DNA from 4 places in the Hahella sp. CR1 genome. Region 1 is predicted to be linked to each of the others. Evidence: riboswitches for the same ligand, from Rfam matches in the RefSeq annotation. Region 1 holds a riboswitch; each other region holds the start of a gene.
The links. Region 1 has a riboswitch for cobalamin ahead of ONV78_RS04555 (CbtB domain-containing protein). Riboswitches for the same ligand answer to the same signal wherever they lie in the genome.

Region 1 (4,210 bases):
GGCGCGGGTCTGCCGCGCCAGCAGTTGGCGCGCATGCAGCAGCGCCTGTCGCAGCGGCGTACCGCCGCCAGCGGGAAGATCGTCAAGCAGGGCGACGATATCTTTGGGCGCGCGCCGGCAGGGGATCACCCACTCCGCGCGCTGCGCGCCAAACGCCAGCACGGCCAGTTTCTCCCGCGCCAGATAGGCTTGTCGGGCCAGTCCCAGAATCACCCCTTTCGCCTGCGCCAGCGCGCGTTGACTCAGGGTGGAGGCGGAGGTGTCCAGCAGGACGCAGTTCAAGGTGTCGCGACTCTGGCGACGGGGTTGATAGCGTATTTCGAGCAACCCGTCGTCCCGATTGTCGGGATGGACCAGCGTGGCGAACCAGTCCGGGCGTGAGGACAGCGCCTGCCGGCTGCGTTGCGCGCGACCGAGGGCCGCGCCCTGGCGTTGCTCCGCGCCGCCGCGCTGTTTGTCGCGACGGGAGGACGGTGAACGTCGCGTTGGGATCTCAGGCAGTTGCGGCGTTACCGGCTTGTCCGCCGCCATCAATTGCGGCGGCATGGCGCCCCAGTCGCCGGAGGTGCCAGAGGACGAGGAGGGTGACGCCCCCCCTGAGCCGCTGGCGTCTCCGCCGCCTCCTTGTGAGGGAGGCGAACCGGTCGAAGACGGCGGCGTATCCTGATGATTGGCGCGATGGCTAAGCGCGAACGCGCGCGTCGCCGCCACGTCTTCGGCGTTGACCTCGTCGCGACCGCTCCAGGCGGCGTGGGCGATGGCGGCGCGGCGCCAGCAAATGTCCGCGCGCACGCCTTCTACGCCAGCGGCGAGGCACTGGCTGGCGATGTCCCGTTGTATGTCCGTCGGGCAGAGAACCTGTGGTAAACGTTGGCGGGCGGCGGCGATGCGGGTCTGCAGCTCTTGCTGTGTGTTGTGCCATTGCGCCTGAAACGCGTCGCGGTCCTGTTCGAAATCCAGGCGGCGCTCCACGATAGCCATACGCTGTTCAACGTCATAGGTTTCATCCAGAGTGACGGCGAGACCGAAACGGTCCTGTAACTGCGGGCGCAGTTCGCCTTCATCCGGGTTCATGGTGCCGATCAGAATAAACTGCGCCGGATGGCTGTGACTGAGGCCGTCCCGCTCGACAAAGTTCACGCCTGAGGCCGCCGTATCAAGCAGGGCGTCCACCAAGGGGTCGGGCAGCAGATTGACTTCATCGATATAGAGCACGCCGCCGTGAGCTTTGGCCAACAGGCCGGGATTAAATTGTACGCGTCGTTCGCCCATGGCCTGTTGCAAGTCGATGCTGCCGATCAGACGTTCTTCAGACGCGCCCAGAGGTAGGGTGACGAACTTGTCCGCCGCCTCCGGCAATAAATCCGCCAGTCCCCGCGCCAGCGTTGATTTGGCTGAACCGCGGGGACCGCTGATCAATACGCCGCCCAGATGGGGATTGATGGCGGCGAGCAGCAACGCGGTTTTAAGCGGTTGCTGGCCGACAACCGCGGCGAAAGGGTAGGCGGCGAGGGCGGGCTGGGCGGCGACGTCCATTGACTCAGCGCGCCTGCAGGGCGGCGTCCTGGCTGCTCCAACGGCGCAGGAACCAGGCGCAGGCCAGCCCGACGATCACCCAGAACAGCGCGTTGGTCAGGGTGGCGGCGGTAATGAATTGATGATGCAGCAACTCTAGCGCTTGCAGAGCCTGTGGGTTGGAGGCGGCGAACTCCGGTGCATTGGTGTGCGGCGCGCCGACCAGATGGGGAATAATCAGCAGGGGCAGTCCGCCCAGCTTTTTCCATCTCGGCGCGAACGCCAGCAAGGCGAAACCGACCGCGGTGACCAAGGCGGTGGCGATCCACCACAACTGGCGATTTTCCAGTGCGGCGGCCTGCATACCGGGAATCTCCGGCGGCAGCCCCAGGGCGGGAGCGACAAAGAACACGCCATAGCCCGCCAGCCCCCACAATAATCCCGCGCCCCAGCCTGCGCCGCCTTTGCCGCTGAGTCTGGCGGCGTACATACAGGCCAGCATCAGCGCACTGAAGCCAATGCCGGCGAGCACGTTGGCTAGCAGGGTGTAAAGGGTGCGCTCCACGCCGTCTTCCGGGGCCCAGGCGTCGTCGCCGTGGTGATGGCCGCCGGCTTCGGCGCCGCCGTGGTCGTGTTCGTGGGAGTGATGGGCGTCCGCCGCCGCATGCTGGTGATCTTCCACTACGACCGGCTCAGGCTCCTCGCCGCCTTCGTAAGTTTCCGCCTCCAGAATAATGCTGGTGACCTGGGAGTGTTGTACGGCGCTCAGCAGCCCGCCAGCCAACAGGCCAACCAGCAGCGACGCCAGGATAATACGCTGAAACAACATGTCTCTTCCTCATGCAATGCGGTGTGACGTCGCTATGCGCGCAAGCGCCGCACATGAGGTGCGGCGTCAAGACGGACAGGCGAACGTCTGGCCCTGGCAGGGCCTCAGAATTCAGTAACTGTTAGTGACAGGGGAAAGCAAACGCGTGCCGGGTGTCGTGAGCGGCGTTGTGAGCCGCATCCATGGACAGAAAGCCCACTGCGAACAGAATCAGTCCGCCGAAGCACATGGCGCCGATAAGTTGTAGCGCTGCGTTATTGGAAGCCAGCAATGGAAGAGAGAGATTTTTAGTTTGCATGATCTGCGCACCTACCCGTACGAACTGCAGTGGATAAAGCAAGGCCGGTCTCCGGGCTTACGAAAGGTCGAAGCATTTTCGACACAACATTTGCGCCTTCCCATGTCAAAACTGACGACACAGTGGCGTTAGCAAATTACTTTCGATTACCGTTGCGGGGGCAGCACTGGATTAGCGTATCGCGCACCAGATTTCCCGATTATCTCGCGGTCGAGCACCTTGGTCAGCGGGATATGCTATTGGCTGAACGCAGGGGAAGTCAACAAGTTAGCGGGTTGCAATGCGCGCGGACCATGGTGAGAATAGGCCGCCTCATCATGAGCCTGGCGCATACTGACCAATGGATACATTGCTGATTCTTGTCCTCGCCCTGTCTTTCGACGCCCTGTTGGGAGAACCGCGCCGGCTGCATCCTTTGGTTGGTTTCGGGCGCTACGCCGGTTGGGTGGAAGGAGCGATTCGCATTGCCGACTTCTCTTCAACAGCAACCCGCGCGCTTGGCGCGGCGGCGGTGACGGCGTCGATTTTGCCCTGGGCGGCGCTCGCCTGGCTCGCGAACGAGTGGAGCGAATCTTCCCGCTGGGGACACATTATCTTTTCCGCCTTCGTGCTTTATCTCGCCATCGGCTGGCGCAGTTTGCTGGAGCATGTGCGTCAGGTGGCCGCGCCATTGCGCAGGCATGACGCGGCGGCGGCGCGGCGCAGTCTGTCCATGATTGTCAGTCGCGACACAGCGGAACTGGGGGAGGAGGAGATCGCCTCCGCCGCTACGGAATCCGCTCTGGAGAACGGCAACGACGCCATCTTCGCCGCCATTTTCTGGTTCCTGCTCGCCGGCGTTCCCGGTGTGGTGATGTATCGCCTCAGCAATACCCTGGATGCGATGTGGGGCTATAAAAACACGCGTTATTTCTATTTCGGCTGGGCGGCGGCGCGGCTGGATGATCTGTTGAATTGGGTTCCCGCCCGACTGACGGCGTTCAGTTACGCCTGTTGCGGCGCGCTGGACAGCGCCCTGCGATGCTGGCGCGCCCAGGGCGGACACTGGAAAAGCCCCAATGCGGGACCCGTGATGGCGGCGGGCGCGGGCGCGCTGCGGGTGCGACTCGGCGGCGCGGCGACCTATCACGGCAGTCTGCAGTATCGTCCTTCACTGGGCTGCGGCGACGCCGCCACGGCGCAATCCATTGAACGCGCCTGTGGGCTCATCAATCGCTCTCTGGCGTTGTGGACGGCGATGGTCGCTTTGGGAGCGGGCGCGTTGTGGTTGTGGGGAGTGGTCTGAATGAACGGGAGCGATTTCGACAACGGGGCTGGCCATGCAGGGCTCCAGGCGGAAGAACCGGTTCCCGTCCATGGCGGCGACCTGGAAAAGTACAGCCAACGCTACGGTATCGCCCTTGATGACTGGCTGGATCTGTCCACTGGCGTCAGTCCCTTTCCCTATCCGCTGACAAGCATTCCGGCAGAGGTGTTTCGACGTCTGCCTTATCCCGACCCGGCGCTGCAACAGGCCGCCAGCGCCTATTACGGGACCGATTCCCTGCTGGCGATTCCCGGTACGCAAT
Region 2 (4,210 bases), on a different contig from region 1:
ATGCCTGTTTCCTCTTGGTGATAAGGCAAAAGAACTAAAACAAGTGCTGTAAAGACACAAAATAGTGACGTCCAGGAGAAGGGAAACCGTTGAAGGCTTCAACGACCTCATCCGTCACATTGTTTGCGCTAACTTCAACTGTTGTCTCGCCGTCGGACCAGCGGCCCACCACATCGACAATGTTTTGATCTTCCACTTCCGTTTCCTGAGCGCTGTCGTAATACGCCCCGGATTCATGGCGGTACTCAACGGAGGTAGTGATGCGACCGATACTCCAGGCGGCGGATAAAAAGTGGGAATAGGTGTAAGCGCCCGCCAGTTGCTTGCCGTGCAGGTCACGGGCGTCTGACAGGTTTTCTGTGTCCTGGGCGGTGCTTCTGGCGATAAACGTCCAGGCGGGAACAGGTCGATACATGGCGTCCACTTCCACTCCGCTAACCCTTGCTTTGCCAACATTCTCAAAGCGGCCGACTCCCCTTGAGTCATAAGAGGGGACGATAGCATCTTTTAAATCCCGATAGAAATAGGCCGCAGAAACACTAAAACTATCTACGCCCACTTCAAATCCGATGTCACCGTTCAACGCTGTTTCCGGTTGCAACTCACTATTACCAATGAAGAAACCTCTATCGCCGAACTTCTCCGCTAACTGAGGGAACCTCACATCCCGGGATGCATTGGTCTTGAGCGACAGCCAATCTGTCAGGCGGTAACGAACGCCCGCCTGCAATGAGTGATACTGTGCACTGTCAGAAGCCGCCTCCGTGCGCCCGCTCATGGATGCAACAGGGGTTTCGTCTTCAAGAAAATATTGGCGTGCGCTCAAACGCACCAACCAGATATCTTCCGCATCCGCCCACTCATCCTGAACGCCCAGTAAGTAGGTCATGCGCTCAAACTCTTGCTTTTGGCTGCGTCCGGTCAGGTCCTCTTCCTGATATGTTTCCCGGCGCGCCTCCATCGTAGCGGAGAGCAGATGCAGACCGATTGAATAGGAGCCATATAACTCGGCGCCGACCACATCTGTGTCAGCGCGCGTTTTCTGCACGCCCAGGCCGATTCGGCTTTGACTGTCGTCATAACGCTCTTCTTGTGTGGACCAGAAAATGCGCCCCGAATAATTTTCCTGTGTATTTCGGGCAAAGCTCAGTTTGCTCTGCAGACGAGTGAAGTCCGTATCCAGACTGGTTCGCGTACTCTCCAGGTTGGCGATATCAGGTAAGTGCTGATCTTTATTGAAATGTTGCGCCATCAGTTGCAAGTCCGTGCGATCCGACAGGCTGCGCTCCGCCGTCAGCATGCCGTTGAACTGACTGAAATCCGCATTGCGACGACGTTCCACACGGTCATCGTAGGGGTTAAATTCGGTCTGGTTGTTGTTCAGCATCTCGAAGTCGTTATCACTGCCGAGATAATCAAGGGACGCCAGGTAGTTGGTTTCGCCAACGCTATCGGCGAATGTGAGCGCCCCTTTGCGACTGTTGAATGAGCCATACCCAAGACTTAATTGCCTGAGGGGTTTGCTGAAGCGAAGGGACTTGATGTTAATGGCGCCGCCAACGCCAGAGTAACCCAACTGAATTGGCGTTGCGCCCTTATAAATTTCAATCTGCTCAATGCCGTTCAGCAATATCTGGCTCAAGTCCACCGAGCCGCCAGTCGCGTCGTTTAACAATACGCCATCAAGATAAACGTTCACCTGCTTACTGGTCGAGCCACGCAGATAAACGGCGGAGTATGACCCCAGTCCGCCGCTCTGACGCACTTGAACGCCGGTTTCATTCTTCAGCACGTCTGCGACGGTCGCGACTTTCGAGTCAAATTGCTCGCGCTTGATCACCTTCACGAAGCCAGTTTGATACTCGGCGTCAATCTCATCCGCAGATGGAGCCTTGGCTTCGACGACAACAGGCTCCAACTCTTCCGCGCGAACGCCGGTCAGTTGTGAGCCAACTAAAAGCAAAAGGGTTACAAGCCTCATAATGTTCCGAAAGAATAGCGCCAGTGAATGCAATTGTTGCGCAGCGGATACAAGCAAAGAGGGAAAGGAGTCGAGTCAGACGAGTCCCGGCAAAGCCCTCCGCTATGCCACGCGATAAGCAGGCGTCAGGCCGGTCTCCGGGCTCATGAGTGGCGTAACCGGCGACAACGTCTTCCCGCGAATCCGCAGTGACAGGGGGTTGTCGTTTGACTCATTTACCGTTGCGGGGGCAGCGTCGGATTTTAACCGACTTCCCGTTTCATCCCGTGAACGAATGTTCGTGGGACACCTGATGCAATGGGGGCGTAAGCTAAATGGCCGCCCCGGCAAAGTCAAGGCGCACAAAGCGCCTCACGGAAACAACAGGCTCCAAGTTGACGACAACCTGTTGATAACTATCAAAATGTAAAACTGGTCCACTTATCCCAAAGTTTAGGTTTGGGGCTGCTCGCTTAGCTGTCAGAGCGGAACAGACAGTGTTTGGCGTAATCCGTCGCCTCATTGGCCGTCCAGTCGCCCTTCGGCTTGGTCGCCATATCCTCACACCAGTCCTTGCTCCCCACCTCTGGAGAACAACCGGCCAAAGCGCCCAAGCTCAACCCCACCACCAATAGCCAAGAAGATACGCGTTTAATCGCCATAGGAAATCCTGAATAACAAGTCATCAATTCATATTTAGCGAGCAAGTATACAAGGGAGAGCGCTCATGTTTGGAGACTTTAGGCGATAAATTTCAGCACCAGCTTCCGATACGACAGAAAAAGTTTCTATCGAGTTATCTCAACCTGCGCGCCATCCGAGCAGGCTGGATATCTAAAGGCATTTCATGCAAGCTTTTTTAGTTATAGATAGAACAAAGCAAACACCTATAGCGCTGACTGTGCGCTTGTATTTTTAGCAATAAGGCGTTTTCCCCATGCAACTGGATCAACTGACTTTTTTCCTCCAACAAACCCTCACGGATGAAAGGTTCGATAATGCTGAGAAACAGGCGTTGCTGGCGATGCTTGAGACTTTACAGCCGGATCAGGTGCGTTTTATGCGTAATCGCGCCTTTGAGTTGACCCGTCCATTGATCGTCAATGGCGGCGATGGTGCGCTCAGGGCGCTGAAATGGCTGGAGCGGGTAATCAAGGCTTTGGACTCTGGCGAGGAGGAAAGCAATCTAACACGGGCCTATTTCAGCCCAGGGGAGCAATGCCGTCGCGCAATCATAGAACGCATACGCAATGCTCGAAGCAGTTTGAAAATCTGCGTATTCACCATTTCCGATGACAAAATCGCAGATGAAATTATTAACGCTCACAAAAGGGGGCTAAAAATCCGCATCATCACGGACAATGACAAATCCTTTGACCTGGGCAGCGACATTGATCGTTTCAAAGATGCCGGCATTTTGGTGAAGATGGACGATGAACCCCACCATATGCATCATAAATTCGCCCTTATCGATGACAGCGTCCTGATTCACGGCAGTTTTAACTGGACCCGCAGCGCCAGCACTTATAACCAGGAAAACATCGTAGTGACCGACCACCCCGGCCTCGTCAGGGAGTTCTCCGGAGAGTTCGCCAAACTGTGGCGCACCTTCTCGGACTAAGGAGTCTTCGCTAAAGAATTGTCATTAAACCTCCCTCGTTAATCGCCAGCCGTTATTAGCAATGTATAGACAAATTCTGCGGATTGTCATTTAATCAGAGGAAGGCCCGGCCGGAAAAAAATCCGACCTCGCGCCGTCCAACCCAACTGACGGCCGCCAGATTAAGCCGGCCACAAGCCGGTAGAATAATAAGAGTGCCATGGAATACACCCTTCCTGACACGTCACGAGGTGAGAAAATGGGCAAAGGTACAAAGTATGTTGCGAGAGAGCCTGACGCATCCGGCTTTATCGCCTACCCCGATTCGGAGCACGCCGTCTGGCGTGAGCTGATCACACGACAAGACAAGGTCATACGCAATGTGGCCTGCGACGAATATCTTCATGGACTGAAGTTACTGGATTTACCCGAAGACCGTATCCCCCAACTAGAGGACGTTTCCTCCGTATTACGCCGTGAAACCGGCTGGGAAGTGGCGCAAGTGCCCGCATTAATCCCCTTCGATACCTTCTTCGACCTGCTCTCAAATAAGAAATTTCCCTGCGCCACCTTTATTCGTACGCCAGACGAAATGGACTATTTGCAGGAGCCGGACATCTTTCATGAAATATTCGGTCACTGCGCCATGC
Region 3 (4,210 bases), 420 kb from region 1:
CAACGCATCCTGGAAGCCCATCAGACCCATGCCTACAGGACGATGACGCAGGTTGGCGTTGCGCGCCTGGGGAACCGCGTAATAGTTGATGTCGATGACGTTATCCAGCATGCGCACGGCGGTATACACGGTGTTGCGCAGACGGCCGTGATCGATTTCGCCATTGCGTATGTGGTTGACCAGATTGACTGAGCCCAGGTTACACACCGCAATTTCGTCCTGGCTGGTGTTCAGCGTGATCTCCGTACACAGGTTCGAGGAGTGCACCACGCCAACGTGTTGCTGCGGCGAACGCAGGTTACAGGGGTCCTTGAAGGTCACCCAGGGATGGCCTGTTTCGAACAACATAGAGAGCATCTTGCGCCACAAGTTCTGCGCAGACACTTTCTTGAACAGGGTGATAGCGCCGCTTTCCACCAGAGATTCATAGTGGGTGTAGCGCGCTTCAAAAGCGGAGCCGTATAAATCGTGCAGATCCGGCGCATCGCTGGGTGAGAACAGCGTCCACTCCTTGTCCTCAAACACCCGCTTCATGAACAGGTCAGGAATCCAGTTGGCGGAGTTCATGTCATGGGTGCGGCGGCGTTCATCGCCGGTGTTTTTGCGCAGTTCCAGAAACTCTTCGATATCCAGGTGCCAGGACTCCAGATAAGCGCATACCGCGCCTTTACGTTTGCCACCCTGATTCACCGCCACCGCCGTGTCGTTCACGACCTTAAGAAACGGCACCACGCCCTGGGACTTACCATTGGTGCCTTTGATGTGGGAGCCCAAAGAGCGCACCGGCGTCCAGTCATTACCCAGACCGCCCGCCCATTTGGACAGCAGGGCATTGTCCTTGATCGCGCCATAAATACCCTCCAGATCATCCGGCACTGTGGTCAGATAGCAGGATGACAATTGCGGACGGTTGGTGCCGGCGTTGAACAGCGTCGGCGTGGAGCACATGTAATCAAAAGAGGACAACAGGTTGTAGAACTCAATCGCGCGGGCGTTGGGATCATCTTCCTGCACCGATAATCCCATGGCGACGCGCATGAAAAACGCCTGCGGCAATTCCAGACGGGTCTCGCGCCAGTGGATAAAGTAACGATCGTAAAGGGTCTGTAATCCCAGGTAGGTGAATTGGCGGTCACGCTCAGGCTTCAGCGCAGCGCCCAGTCGTTCCAGATCGAATTCGAGCAGACTAGGCGACAGCAGTTCATGTTCGACGCAGCGTTCAATAATGGCGCGGAACGCAGTCGGATACAGTTCCGCCATTTCAGTTTCCGTGGCGGACGCTGCGATATTGAGATAGCTCAGCGATTCTTCACGCAAACCGTCCAATAACAAACGGGCGCACACATAGGAATAGTTGGGCTCTTCTTCGATCAGCGGACGCGCCGCCATGACCAGCGCAGCGTTGACGTCTTTGTGTTTGACGCCGTTGTACAGGTTTTTCAATGCGCCCTGCAGGACTTTCTCCTCGCTGACGCCGTCCAGATCCGCGCAGGCATCGCCAATCACCGTGCGCAAACGTCCCATGTTTAGCGGCGCTTCCGTGCCGTCGGCGAATTTCACATTGATATCAGGATGCGTCTCCCCCGCCTGCTCGCTTGGCGCTGGCGCACGCTGACGGGCATGTTCTTCACGATACAACACATAGGCGCGAGCCACTTTGTGGAAGCCGCCGCGCATCAGGCCCAATTCCACCAGATCCTGAATTTCTTCGATGTGCACCGAACCGCCTTCGGGGCTGCGGCGACGCAGACGCGCCACGATATCTTTAACCAGTTTTTCTACGGAATCCCGCACACGGGGCGAGCCGGACGCGGATTGTCCTTCCACCGCCAAAAACGCCTTGGTCACCGCCATAGCGATTTTGCGGTCGTCAAACGGCGCGGCCTGACCGGTGCGTTTGATCACCTGCAGCAGGGCGTTATGAGTGTGTGACTCGGATGATACAGATGGGGAGCTGGAGGCGCGCGCCTCGCTGGGGGACGAAAAACTGCCGGTCATGGAATTGTCCTCTATCGCGTGTTCTGGCCGAACCTCCACGATTAGGGACATAAAGCGACGCGCAGACAGGACGAAAATCGCCTCGCACAAAGCGGCGCTTTATCATTACCCTGAGTCGCGAAGGCATGAATAACTTCAGCATGGCAGGTCTTCGGACTCGGGGGCGTTTACACGTTTTTGCGAACCTACGGCGACCGCTTCCCATCCTCTTTCAGGACAGTGCGTGGGCGTTTCCACCCGCGTCGCTTTCGTTCCCCCACACCGCTGCGCGTCAGTACCGGACTCTCACCGGATTCCCTCTTAGCACAACCTTTGAACAGGCGTGAACCATAGCTGAGGCACAATATATTGTTTTGACTACTAAAAGTAAATACTAGATGTAGAGGCAACGCCATACAGCAAAACCGTGGGCGTATGGGGTGAAATCAGGCCAGAATGACAGCGAATAAGAACTTTTTCAGTAGCGCTTGGACGCCTACGCCGATGATGATAAGAATAAAAATCTCTGAATAGGCATCCGCTTTGGTAATCAGCTTCAACGCAACCAAATAGAACCCAATAGCGAGAAGAAAACCAGGCAATCCATAGACAAAGTGTACAATCAAAGCCGCCGTAAGAACGATCAAGAATGCCTCAATGAACGCCAGCGAGACTTTCAACAACTTGGCCGCAGCGAACAGGCAAGCGCCCTCTATCAAAGCGCCTATGATTAGATTCAAATCCATGAGAATTCCCAAAAGGCGGTCATTCTAAACAGTAAACCGACGCAGTCAATACAGCTAAGCCACACTGACATCCCTAACGGCGAAGTTCACACATCCACGATTTTCATGGCGGTCGAGCAGCCGAAGTTTGCCCAACCTCATTGTCATCCCCAGAAAATAAACAGGTAATTACCTGAATCAAAAGTAGTTCAGGATGCAAATCAGCTAAACTGCTAATAATTTTCTTCTTCGCATTAAGGACTGGCTTTGCCTGAACGCCGCCGCTTTTTCAAAGAAACACTGACGCCCTATTTTGCGCCGCCGATGTGGTTGCACTGTCTTTTGTACGTGTTAACGCTGGGCGTGTACGAACTATTCTGGCATTACATGAATTGGCGCAAGTATCGGCTTATATCGGGAGATCCTATCTGGCCGCCGCTGCGCGGGCTGTTCTTTTATTTTTTTATTCCTTCTCTGGTTAGTAATCTCGCGCGCAGTTCCTCCTTGGCGGGCCGCTCTGATCCTTTGCTTGGTCCATGGACCAGCGCGTTATATCTTGCGGTGGCGATAACCGCCGCTACGCTCGCACAAGCATTGAATCCTTTATTTATACTGCCCTCCTTCTTCTTCCTGACCTATTTGAATTGGCGGGCGCGGTGGATCAATCAGCAGTTCATAGCTGTTCCAGCCCAGTCGAGCGCCGACGTCTCTGCGCTCAGTGTCAGCTCACCACAGCAACCAAATGGCGCTTCCCTCGTTTTTAAACCGTCTTTTCAGGCTGTCGGTAGCTTTCGTTGGCTGGAGATTCTTACCTGTATCGCCGTGATTTGCATCGCTTTGACTGTCGCACTAGACGCCGGGCGTCACGCTACGATTAAAGCCCGCCTGACCGAAGCCTTTGGTTTATTGGAAGGAATCAGAGTGGACATGGCGGAAAAATACGCCTTCTCCGGGGCCTGGCCGGAGCGAGAAGAACTACATGCGCTGAGTAACGTCGAGGCGATCTACTTCCAATCAACGGAGCTCGATTCAAGCGGCGCCTTGCACTTCACCCTTTCCCCTCGAGCGGGAGAAGCGCCAAGGACCATCAGCTTTCGACCGGTCGTCAGCAATCCCGATGGCGCATTGCGCACCCTGGGATGGACATGCGCGTCAGCGCACTCGGGTCCACGCAAAATCTACGGCGACGACAAAAGCTCGCTGCCTCCGGAGCAACTCCCTTATATCTGTAGAGGTTAAACCGTGATCCTTATTTCTTCGCCAAACTCAAATCTGAGCCAATTGTTGCGACATTTGAACCATCAGGTCCAACAAGGGCTTTCTCTGGAACAGGCGCTGGCCAGACTGGAGCCTCTCCTGCCGGCTCACGCACAGCCTCAGGTTGAGCAACTGAAAAAAGTATTGCAGGGTGACGTCAGCCTACATGCGACGCCTTACCAGGACAGTCCCTTCTACGACATAAGTCGCCTCGCCGCCATTGTGCGCGCCAAAGGCGGCTCGCTTCCCGG
Region 4 (4,210 bases), 340 kb from region 1:
CCGAAAAGCGGACTCAGCCTGGAGGCGCTGCAACTGGCGTTGGAGCAATGGCCGGTCAAAGCCTGCGTGGCGATGCCCAACTTTAGCAATCCCCTGGGGTGTCTGATGCCGGATGAGCGCAAGGAGCAACTGGTGCGTTTGCTGGAAGTCTGGGGCGTGCCCTTGATCGAAAATGACATATACGGCGAGTTGGGCTTTTCCGGCCTGCGGCCGCGAGCGGCGAAGAGTTATGACCGCGCCGGCGGCGTGCTGTATTGCTCGTCGTTTTCCAAATCAATCGCCCCCGGTTTGCGGGTGGGATGGATGGCGCCGGGGCGCTGGCGGACGCGGGTCGGTTACCTGAAATTCGCCAGCACCCTGGCCTGCCCAAGCTTGCCGCAGATGGCGGTGGCGCATTATTTGGCGCAAGCGGATTTCGACCGCCATCTGCGACGTATGCGCCATGAGTTCGCGGTGCACGTGGAGCGTATGACGACGGCGGTGCTGCGGCATTTTCCTACTGGAGTGCGAGTATCGCAGCCAGCGGGTGGGTTTGTGTTATGGGTGGAGCTGGAGGAGGACTGCGATACGGTCGCGTTGTATCGCAAAGCGCTGGCCGCTGGCGTGAGCATTGCGCCGGGAACCCTGTTCAGCGGCGACGGCGACAAGTACAGACATTGCCTGCGGCTCAATTGCGCGGCGCCCTGGACGGCGGAGGCGGAAGACGCGATCCGCCAGTTGGGCGTTTGGTTGCGCGCAGGCTAAGCGGGATTACCAGCCGAAGCTGAACGTGGGATCAATGAAGAACATGACGCCGCTATAACAGGCGAGCATCAGAAAGCTGCTGATAAAGCCGTGAAAAGCGGTCTTGTAGCCGGCTTCTTCGTCCTTCTTGAAAAGAAAGCGATAACCTGCAAAACAGCTCAAACCAATCACAAATAGCGCCACCAGGGCGAAGCCGCCGTTGATCACCTGCATATTGATGATGAAATTCTCTCGCGCCGTAACGGCCGCCGGCGCTTCGTCCGGATACAGGATAAAAGAGCCCGGCAGCAATGGGTGGGCGGTGGCTTCAATGGTGTAACGATAGAAAGGCCAGAAGCGTCCGCAGCGGGCGAGCAGGCGATCGCCTTCCCGGGCGCTGACCACGGCGTTGGCGGCGAATAGCGGGCCGCCGCAAAGATCGAACTCCTTTTTTACCTCTTCCCGGCTGTGCAGTTCGACACTGCGTTCGATGCTCACAGGCGACCAGCCGGTCAGATTGAAGACGGTATATTCCAACAGGCTCAAGCCATAGGCCAGTCCGGCATACATGAACACGAGGAACAGCAGACGTTTCAGAATGAGTCCATGGCGGGACAAGGGCGCGTCGGTCATACAGTCTTATTCTTGTCGGTAATTACGGGAGCGTAAAACTGACACAATCTTGCAGGCAGGTCCAGCGCCCCTCAGCGGCTTTCTGGACTTAAAATGATCAATTCATGATAATGTGGGCCGCAATGGTTCCAGTTGCTCAAAGTTCGATCATTTTCGATGAGAGCAGGATTAAATGGGAATCCGGTGGGCGCGGCTTTATGCGCGTTCGATCAGCCGGAGCTGTCCCCGCAACTGTGAGCGAAGAGTTCGTCCCGGATAACGCCGCCCCTCCTTATCGCGACGTTATCAAAGGCCACTGGGTGGAGATTGTCTCCATGTTCGGGAAGGCGGGACAGGACTACGAAACGCAAGCCAGGAGACCTGCCATTGTTCGACTCCCATTCGGAGCCTGTTTTTTCCGACCGTAAACGGGGAATTTACGCCGGATTCGCACCTCGCATCGATTCAAGGCGGCATCTGCATGTTGGTTAAGGCTTTTCGGGCCCTGGGATTGCTATCAGCGCTTACTTTCACACTTTCCGTCAACGGGGGCGATGCGCGCGCCGCTGAGCCCACGGTCATGTCGGTCAATCAGTGCGTTGACCAAATGATGGGGTATCTCGCCCCGGAAAATCTGGTGTCGGTCACCTGGCTCAGCCATCAGCCCTCTGAGCTGGAAATTGCACCGACCTTGCGTGACATTCCCGCCAACTTTGGTTTTATCGAGCAAGTGCTGGAACTCCGGCCGGATATCGTGATGGCGGGCCAGTATGGCGCGTCCTCGCTTAAGCCGCTGGTGCGGAAGTTTAATATGCGTTGGGTGGAGATTCCGTTGCCGCAATCTCTCGATGATTTGGCGTCAAGCTGGAGCCTGATGGGCGAAGCGGTGCGCAAACCGGAGCAGGCGGGCAGTATCGTTAGCGGGCTGAGGGCCTATTTCGCTGAGGTTCACGGGAAGATTGCGGATAAACAAGTCAGAGCGCTGATTCTGAACGCCAATGGCTGGATCGCTGGCGAGAGTAATTTCCAGGACGCCTTCCTGGACGCCATCGGCGTGATTAACGTGGCGAGCGAACAGGGCGTGCAAGGCTGGGGGCAAGTGGATCTGGAGACGCTGGTGCGCTGGCGGCCGGATTTGTTGCTGATGGTCAGCAACAGCTATGACAGCGAAGCGTTGGCGACGAATTGGGTGGAGCACCCTTTATTGAAGCGCCGTCCTTCCCGTTTCGAGCCCCTGTATATCCCGGCCGACTGGCTCTCCTGCGGAACGCCCGCCATGACGCTGGCGGCCCAAAAGGTAGCGGATCACATATTGGCGCAAGAGCGTAAAGCGTCAGGGTCGGAGACTGCAGATGACTTATAACCGTTTGCTCCTGATTCTGAGCCTGTCGCTCGCCTTTTTGATCGGTTTGTCTCTGTGCACCGGCCGGGTGACCGGGGTGAGCTGGCCGGGGTGGGATCTGGAAACCCAATTGATTCTATGGGAAATCCGTCTGCCGCGGACACTATTGGCGCTGTTATGCGGAACCGTATTGGCGCTATCCGGCGCCGTGTTGCAGGGACTGTTGCGCAATCCGCTGGCGGACGCCGGCGTACTGGGGGTTTCCTCCACGGCGGCGCTGAGTTCGGTGTGCGCCATCTACTTCGGCTTTTCCGCCAGCGGCCTGTTTACGCCCGTGGCGGGCATTATCGGCGCCATGCTGGGACTGCTGGCGCTGGTAATGATTGTAGGATCGGAAGCGGGCATCGTGATGATCATCCTCGCCGGAGCCGCGATTAATTCGTTCAGTTCAGCGTTGACGGCGCTGGCGTTAAATATGGCACCGAATCCCTTTGCGGTGCAGGACATTCTGTTCTGGCTGATGGGTTCATTCGAACATCGCACTCTGCAGCACTTTTATTTGGCGGCGCCGCCTGCGCTGCTGGGGATGGCGTTGCTGTTCAGCGTGTCGCGTTCCCTGGATGTCCTGTCGCTGGGGGAAAACACCGCCCGCTCCATGGGGGTGCGTCTGCAGAAAGTGCAATGGGTGGCGGGCCTGGGAGTAGCGTTGGCGGTCGGCGCCAGTGTAGCGGTGAGCGGCGTTATTGGTTTCGTGGGGCTGGTGGTGCCCCACATGCTGCGGCCGTTTACCGAGTGGCGGCCCGGTCGATTACTGCTTCCCAGCGCCTTGGCGGGCGCCAGCCTGATGTTGTTGACTGATATTGCTGTGCGCTGTCTGCCGCCGGGACCGGAGTTGCGAGTCGGCGTCATTACGGCGCTGTTGGGCGGGCCGTTTTTCCTGTGGCTGCTGCGTCACCTGCGTAAAGCGGAGGCGTTGGTATGAGCGACGCGCTGAGCCTGGAGCTAAGCGGATTGCAGGTGGGTTATCCCGGCGCTCCGGTTCTATCCGATGTCAGTTTCCGTCTTCCATCTGGACAACTGACAGCGATACTGGGCAGCAACGGCGCCGGCAAGTCCACCCTGTTGAAAACCATCGTCGGTCTGATCCCCAAGTTATCCGGCGCCATGCGGTTGCAAGGTCAGGATCTGTGTGACATGGCGCCGAAACAGCGCGCGCAGCATATCTCTTATCTGGATCAGGATACCGATTGTCATTGGCCTTTGAGCGTAGAAACCCTGGTCAGTCTGGGCCGCTTTCCAGCGCAAACCCATCGCAGCAAATTAAGCGCGCAAGATCAGGCCCTGATTCAGAACGCCATGCGACAAGCGGATGTCACGCATTTGGCGCAGCGCACCGTCACCCGCTTATCCGGCGGCGAGCGCGCCAGGGTGATGCTGGCGCGTGCGCTGGCGGTTGACGCTCCCGTATTGATGGCGGATGAACCGGTGGCGGGTCTGGACCCTCAGCACCAGATTCAGGTGATGAGCCATTTG

Region 2: another riboswitch for cobalamin. It lies ahead of ONV78_RS15215 (TonB-dependent receptor); the one in region 1 lies ahead of ONV78_RS04555 (CbtB domain-containing protein).
Region 3: another riboswitch for cobalamin. It lies ahead of ONV78_RS02590 (ribonucleoside-diphosphate reductase subunit alpha); the one in region 1 lies ahead of ONV78_RS04555 (CbtB domain-containing protein).
Region 4: another riboswitch for cobalamin. It lies ahead of ONV78_RS02935 (ABC transporter substrate-binding protein); the one in region 1 lies ahead of ONV78_RS04555 (CbtB domain-containing protein).

The regions. Positions count from the first base shown of each region.
Region 1 is NZ_JAPELK010000001.1:1,006,516-1,010,725, forward strand. Features, by position in the region: gene ONV78_RS04545 (ATP-binding protein) at 1-1,536, opposite strand, end outside; gene ONV78_RS04550 (CbtA family protein) at 1,541-2,344, opposite strand; gene ONV78_RS04555 (CbtB domain-containing protein) at 2,466-2,642, opposite strand; cobalamin riboswitch at 2,667-2,879, opposite strand; gene cbiB (adenosylcobinamide-phosphate synthase CbiB) at 2,983-3,927, shown strand; gene cobD (threonine-phosphate decarboxylase CobD) at 3,928-4,210, shown strand, end outside.
Region 2 is NZ_JAPELK010000005.1:440,176-444,385, reverse strand. Features, by position in the region: gene ONV78_RS15220 (hypothetical protein) at 1-2, opposite strand, end outside; gene ONV78_RS15215 (TonB-dependent receptor) at 35-1,981, opposite strand; cobalamin riboswitch at 2,092-2,289, opposite strand; gene ONV78_RS15210 (DUF3012 domain-containing protein) at 2,434-2,622, opposite strand; gene ONV78_RS15205 (phospholipase D-like domain-containing protein) at 2,898-3,581, shown strand; gene phhA (phenylalanine 4-monooxygenase) at 3,820-4,210, shown strand, end outside.
Region 3 is NZ_JAPELK010000001.1:581,725-585,934, reverse strand. Features, by position in the region: gene ONV78_RS02590 (ribonucleoside-diphosphate reductase subunit alpha) at 1-1,998, opposite strand, end outside; cobalamin riboswitch at 2,123-2,345, opposite strand; gene ONV78_RS02585 (hypothetical protein) at 2,424-2,723, opposite strand; gene ONV78_RS02580 (pilin) at 2,970-3,941, shown strand; gene ONV78_RS02575 (hypothetical protein) at 3,945-4,210, shown strand, end outside.
Region 4 is NZ_JAPELK010000001.1:665,408-669,617, forward strand. Features, by position in the region: gene ONV78_RS02925 (PLP-dependent aminotransferase family protein) at 1-744, shown strand, start outside; gene ONV78_RS02930 (hypothetical protein) at 751-1,356, opposite strand; cobalamin riboswitch at 1,463-1,739, shown strand; gene ONV78_RS02935 (ABC transporter substrate-binding protein) at 1,817-2,698, shown strand; gene ONV78_RS02940 (iron ABC transporter permease) at 2,688-3,659, shown strand; gene ONV78_RS02945 (ABC transporter ATP-binding protein) at 3,656-4,210, shown strand, end outside.